Prochlorococcus marinus str. MIT 0912: one gene and its partner. The protein of the gene in region 2 binds, or shares a complex with, the protein of the main gene of each other region. Links are inferred from orthologs where the notes say so. Each region holds a gene or a part of one and is shown on either strand. Other genes may lie near its edges.

Evidence for each region.
Region 1: the proteins of O5640_RS08975 (region 2) and O5640_RS09595 are in contact, whole or in part, in a cryo-EM structure (PDB 6ZJN), measured with the Thermus thermophilus proteins. The link is inferred for Prochlorococcus marinus str. MIT 0912 from one-to-one orthologs. Residues at the interface, in WP_223903221.1 of Thermus thermophilus: Met26, Thr27, Asn29, Gly31, Pro32, His34; in WP_096411116.1 of Thermus thermophilus: Glu45, Ser46, Asn48, Pro50, Ala51, Gly52, Glu53.

What each region holds. Positions count from the first base shown.
Region 1 is NZ_CP114783.1:1,678,322-1,681,610, reverse strand. Bases 332-3,289 are described here. They hold O5640_RS09595 (NAD(P)H-quinone oxidoreductase subunit 3), read left to right. Parts: upstream 332-1,608; coding sequence 1,609-1,971; downstream 1,972-3,289. Other genes in these bases: O5640_RS09580 (gluconeogenesis factor YvcK family protein), read right to left, coding at 3,253-3,289; O5640_RS09585 (NAD(P)H-quinone oxidoreductase subunit J), read left to right, coding at 2,729-3,250; nuoB (NADH-quinone oxidoreductase subunit NuoB), read left to right, coding at 1,962-2,711; O5640_RS09600 (rubredoxin), read right to left, coding at 1,099-1,524; O5640_RS09605 (photosynthesis system II assembly factor Ycf48), read right to left, coding at 332-1,102. In the rest of the region: more of O5640_RS09605, read right to left, coding at 86-331. UniProt on the Escherichia coli protein: NDH-1 shuttles electrons from NADH, via FMN and iron-sulfur (Fe-S) centers, to quinones in the respiratory chain. The immediate electron acceptor for the enzyme in this species is believed to be ubiquinone.
Region 2 is NZ_CP114783.1:1,559,720-1,562,996, forward strand. Bases 1-2,946 are described here. They hold O5640_RS08975 (NAD(P)H-quinone oxidoreductase subunit H), read left to right. Parts: upstream 1-854; coding sequence 855-2,039; downstream 2,040-2,946. Other genes in these bases: rsmH (16S rRNA (cytosine(1402)-N(4))-methyltransferase RsmH), read right to left, coding at 1-813; O5640_RS08980 (acyl-CoA thioesterase), read left to right, coding at 2,046-2,498; O5640_RS08985 (AMP-binding protein), read right to left, coding at 2,495-2,946. Outside these bases: more of O5640_RS08985, read right to left, coding at 2,947-3,277.

The DNA of each region.
Region 1 (3,289 bases), 120 kb from region 2 along the record:
GATCTTATCAAGCGAAATCAAAAGAAACGATCTCTGTTGCAAGGTGGTTACACAGAGTCATGGAAATCATCAAAAATTAACGATTTCAACCCTGCCAACGCAGTAATTTGCCCCTTTCCCCAAAAACGAATCCCTTTGGACTGTCAGTATTAGAATCGTCCACAAATAAAATTCTGATGAAATTTGTTGGAACAGATTCACCAACCGGATCTTTTCCCCAAGTTTTTCCATCATCATTGCTTACTAGTAATGTTCCATTCCCTCCCGCTGCCCAAATCGACTTAGATGGATCCCAAACAAGATCTTGATAGTTATAGCCATTGACTATTGGGATTATGGGCTTTGACCAGGAATCTATATCATCTGGATCTGCATTAAATCTGATTTCAGCTCCTCTAGAAAGCATCCATAAATCACCATTAGGCTGCTCACCAACACTTTGAACTCTCTTACTGCTTGCTCTTTGATGAGGAATCCATATCTCCTCTCCAGGGCTTAGGACAGAGAAGAAGTTCCCAAGGCTACTAACACTTAGATAGCCACCATCATTTCTACGTCTTAATTCTCTTATGCCTCCAGAGCCTGAAGTATCAACAACGATTGCTTCCCAATTTGTACCAGCATCAGTTGTTTTATAGATTGCTCCAGCAGTAGTTGCAAGCTCAGCCGAATCCATATCAATTGTTGTTATCAAATATGGATCTCCTGGTAACTTATTTCCCAAATCGAGACGAGTCCAATTTTTTCCTCCATCAGTTGTATGAAGTATTAATCCTGGTTGACCTGCGATCCAACCTTCTTGACCTTTAAAATCAACGCTGATCAAACGAAAGTTACCTTCGCTTGGAATATCTAAATTTCGTTCTTTCCAGGTAATTCCTCCATCATTTGTCTCCAGAATCAACCTATTCGTACCAACTAAAAACCCTGTTTTATCATCAACGAAGTCAATATCTAATGGATTTGCCTCAGTATCAAGGTCGATTAATGACCAAGGACTTGATGAGCCAATGGAAGCATTGCTAACTGTACAACCACTAAGAGCTACTCCAACTATTAAGACAAGGGTCAAATTAATGAAGTTTGAAAACAGACGTTTCATTTCAAAGAATAAAGAGAAAGAAAACAGGCAGCGGCTAAAGCAAGGCTCCCAAAAATAAGAACATTTTTCTGGCCTGAAGGAAGTTTATTAAATCCAAAGCCATAAGTAAGGTTTTCTTCAAATCCGCTTGGCTTTGATTTAGGTCCAATATCCTTGTATCCTCCGAATCCTACTCGACAGACTGGACATCTAAAACCCTCTCTATCGATGTCTAAGAATGCTGTCCCTGGTTCAATATTTAGCTTTTTTATACCCTCATCAGGATCATAAATAAAACCACAGCTCATACACTCGAAGCGATTGAATTTTGGATCAAATTCCTGAGTTGAGTTTTTTGATTCAAATGAAATAACTTGATTTTGTTTTTCATCAGAACTCAAATCTCTCAAGGGATTTGAGTTCATTTTGGTGTCTTCACTCACAGTTTTCACTTTCACACATAGCAACTGTATGGCACAAATCTAGAAAATGGCTGTCAGAATGATATTGAAATCAGTAATTCATTCATGTTTTCCCTTCAGGGTTATGAGTATTTCTTAGGATTTCTTCTTATTTCTGGAGCAGTTCCCATTCTCGCTCTTACAACAAATAAGCTCATATCTCCTAAAAGCAAAGCAGGAGAAAGGCAGCTTACATATGAATCTGGGATGGAACCCATTGGAGGAGCATGGATCCAATTTAATATTCGTTACTACATGTTTGCTCTTGTTTTCGTTATATTTGACGTTGAGACCGTGTTCCTTTACCCATGGGCAGTTGCATTTCACAAACTAGGGTTATTAGCATTTATAGAAGCTCTTGTTTTTATCACGATCTTGGTTGTGGCATTAGCATATGCATGGCGAAAAGGTGCCCTTGAATGGAGTTAAATTCCTTGAAAAAATCTCCCTCTTCTGAAGCCGTTCGAAACCTAAGACAAGCTTCCTGTGGACCAGTGGGAACACCTACAGTAACTAATGACTTAAGCGAAAACATCATCCTGACTAGCTTAGAAGATCTTCATAATTGGGCAAGATTAAGCAGTTTGTGGCCTCTTCTTTATGGAACTGCTTGTTGTTTTATTGAATTTGCCGCTCTGATTGGATCTAGATTTGATTTTGACAGATTTGGCTTAGTACCAAGAAGTTCTCCTAGGCAAGCAGATCTGCTAATAGTCGCTGGAACTGTCACAATGAAAATGGCACCTGCTCTTGTAAGACTTTATGAGCAAATGCCAGACCCAAAATATGTAATTGCTATGGGAGCTTGCACTATTACAGGTGGCATGTTCAGTGCAGATTCAACAACGGCAGTTAGAGGTGTTGACAAATTAATTCCTGTTGACCTTTACCTTCCTGGATGTCCTCCAAGACCGGAAGCGATTTTTGATGCGGTTATTAAATTAAGAAAAAAAGTTGCAAACGAGTCAATCTCTGAGAGATCAAAAATTACTCAAACTCATAGGTATTTAACTATCCCTCACAAGATGAAGAGAGTTGAATCCAAGGTCAATGGACAATATCTAAATGCGAAAACCCAATTAATTGCTTTAAATCCCTCCTTATCTGAAGAATTTGATAAATCTTTTAAAGAGGTTCAACAAATATCTGAAGAACTCTCAAGTAATTAAGCATCTTTTATAAAAAAATGACAGATCAATCAAAAATTGTAGTTGAAGAAAAAATCTCAGGTCCAATAAGTGATTGGTTATCAAAAAATGGATTTGAAAATGTTCCTCTACCAAATGACCATTTAGGAGTCGAAGTTATCAAAATTTCGCCTACTAATCTTTTATCAGTTGTTGAAGCGTTGAAAAATGATGGATTTAATTATCTGCAATGCCAAGGTGGATACGATGAAGGTCCTGGTTTAAATATTGTTTGTTTTTACAATTTAATAGAGATGAGTGAATTTAAAAAAGATATTTCTCCCAGAGAAGTAAGAATAAAAGTATTCCTAGATCGAGAAGGAGATTTAACTGTTCCAAGTTTATATAGTCTTTTCAGAGGAGCAGATTGGCAAGAAAGAGAAACATTCGATATGTATGGTGTTATTTTCAAAGGGCACCCTCATCCTAAAAGACTTTTAATGCCGGAAGATTGGAAAGGATGGCCACTTAGGAAAGACTATGTTCAGCCAGATTTCTATGAAATGCAAGATGCATACTGAATTTATTTACCTTTTTTGTATCTTCTATAAAATCTCATT
Region 2 (3,277 bases):
TACTTTTAATCTATGATCAGTTTTAAAACTCGATTTTACTCTTCTATCTTCTAGTGAATGAAAACTCATTACCATAAAAAGTCCATTTTCTAACAACCAGTTTGGAGCTTTTAAAAGTAAACTGTCGAGCGAACCTAATTCATTATTTACAGCTATTCTTAAAGCCTGAAAAGTTCTTGTTGAGGGATGAATCCGACCATATCTTTGCTTGGGTGGGAAGCATCCGGCTATTGCATAAGAAAGGTCTTGAGTTCCAGAGTATGGTCCATGTGCAGCTAGATCAGTTTTGATTTTTCTTGCAATACGCCTAGAGCGCTTTTCTTCTCCTAATTTATATATTAAATCAGCTAGATCCTTCTCAGAGAGAGTTTCAATGATTTCAGCTGCACTTGAACCCTTTTTGGGATTCATGCGCATATCTATTGGACCGTTTAGACGAAAGCTAAAACCTCGTGAAGGCTCATCAAGTTGATGACTACTAACTCCAAGATCTGCTAAGACGCAAATGGCTTGCTGGTCAAGTGAAAAGTCTGCGAAGTTTGTAGAGATTATTTCTATTCTTGTTCCAAATTTTATTAATTTTTTTGATGCTGCTTCTCTAGCTATTGGGTCTTGATCAAGCCCTATAATTTTGATTCCTGGGAAATTTTCTAGTATTTGAGCTGAATGCCCTCCTCCTCCAATGGTGGCATCAATAATTAATCCTTGTTTTGTTAATTCACTTGGTAATTCCTTCAGTGATTGGATTATTTCTTTCCCCATTATAGGGACATGATTAAAGTTAGAACTTGCACTAATTGGCCCTTCTTTCATGAGTTTTCACTAGTATTTAAACATTGCTTTGGTTGGGCCTAATGACGCAGCTTGAAACGCGTACCGAGCCAATGGTGGTCAACTTTGGGCCACATCATCCATCAATGCATGGGGTGCTGCGACTGGTCGTAACCCTTGATGGAGAGGATGTTGTTGATTGTGAACCAGTTATTGGTTACTTGCATCGAGGGATGGAGAAAATTGCTGAGAATAGAACAAACGTTATGTTTGTTCCTTACGTGAGCCGCATGGATTATGCGGCTGGTATGTTTTATGAAGCAATTGTTGTTAATGCCCCTGAGCGTTTAGCAAATATTAAGGTACCTAAACGAGCAAGTTATATCAGAGTGATAATGCTTGAGTTGAATAGAATCGCTAACCATTTGCTATGGTTAGGGCCATTTTTGGCTGATGTCGGGGCACAAACTCCTTTCTTCTATATTTTTAGAGAAAGAGAGATGATTTACGATTTATGGGAGGCTGCAACTGGTCAAAGATTGATTAATAATAATTATTTTCGTATTGGTGGCGTTGCATGTGATTTACCTTGGGGTTGGTTAGAAAAATGCAAAGATTTTTGTGATTGGTTTGGTCCGAAAATTGATGAATATGAAAAGTTGATAACTAATAACCCTATCTTTCGTAGACGTATAGAAGGTTTAGGAGTTATAGGGAAAGAGCAAGCGATTAACTGGAGTCTGTCTGGTCCAATGCTTCGGGCAGCAGGTGTTCCATGGGATTTGAGAAAGGTAGATCATTATGAATGTTATGACGATTTTGAATGGGATATTGCATGGGAGAAAGAGGGGGATTGTTATGCAAGATATAGAGTTCGTATTGAAGAAATGAGACAGTCATTAAAAATATTGCGACAAGCTTGTGAGATGATTCCTGGGGGTCCCACAGAAAATCTTGAGGCACAAAGGACAGTTGATGGAAAAAAAGGTGATTTATCAGGGTTTGATTATCAATATGTAGCTAAGAAAGTTGCACCTACTTTTAAGATTCCTAATGGTGAATTATACACACGCCTTGAGTCTGGAAAAGGAGAGATAGGAGTATTTATTCAAGGTAATAATGATGTAACTCCTTGGCGGTTTAAAATTAGAGCAGCTGATTCTAATAATTTGCAGATACTTCCTCACATACTGAAGGGAGCTAAAGTCGCTGACATAATGGCTATCTTAGGTTCTATTGATGTGATTATGGGTTCTGTGGATAGATAGTTTCTTTTGGAAAAGCGTAATCCTAGAGAATGGTTATGTTTGAAACGAACAGTTCGTTTTGGTGAGACAGATGCTGCTGGTGTGGTGCATTTTCTTGAATTATTCAGATGGTGTCATGAAACTTGGGAAGAAAGTTTAGAAAATTATGGAATAGTTTTGCAGGAAATTTTTCCTACAACCCAAATGAATAAATGCCAACTGAATGTAGCTTTACCAGTTGTTCATTGTGAAGCAAATTATTTTCAACCACTTTATGTTGGAGATACTATCAATATCGAACTGAACCCAGAGAAGATAAATGAGTCTTCATTTATACTTCGATTTAAATTCAAAAAGAATGGTGAGAAAATTGGTACGACAAATATAAAACATGTATCGATAAATACGATTACAAGAGAAAAATGCGCATTATCTAAGCAAATAAATTTGTGGCTTCATGAATCTAGTTTGAATTTTTAGTTAATAGGTCTATTAAGGACTATCCAATCTTGCCATTTTTTGATTTCCCATTTTTTATTGATATTTCTTGAAAGTTTTGGACAATCGTACCACTTTAGTGGTTTTTTGGATGGCTGCCAGTCCTCAATGAGATCAGTCAGAAGTGAGATGATTGGATATCTGTTGATTTCTTTCTCTTTGAATTTCGTTAAGGCAACTAAACGTTGTCCCCATTTCTTATCACTAACTCCTAGTACAAAAATGTCTTTAATTGGGATTTGATGTTTTGAGACTATTTTCATTAATTCTATTTCGATATCTTCTGGGAAAATCGTTTCACCACCTGAATTTATAGCTGAATCTCTTCTGCCTAGAATTTGTATTGCTTTTCTATTGTCGAGACTGATGTATTGCGCTAAATCGCCTGCTTCCCACCATCCATTCGTATCTGTAATTTCTACGAATTTACCATTATTCCATTTTGAAGTTGCAATTCTACTAGTTTTAATTTTAAGTGAATGTCTTTTGTTGATTTCTATCTCAACATCTTCAAGAGGGAACCCAACACTATTACTTCCTTTTATAAAATCTTTGGGACTCAAGCAAGTCACCATTGCTCCAGTTTCGGTAGCCCCATAACAAGGCGCTAAATTAATAGACTTTCTCCGCGCTTTGTCAGCAAGATCTATGGGGATCAAAGCTCCTCCAAGCCAGATTAAAGCTAGAGATTGCAGCCATTTTAAACCATCAGGATTATCAATCAAAGATAATAATTGAGTTGGGACTAGGGATGTAATTAA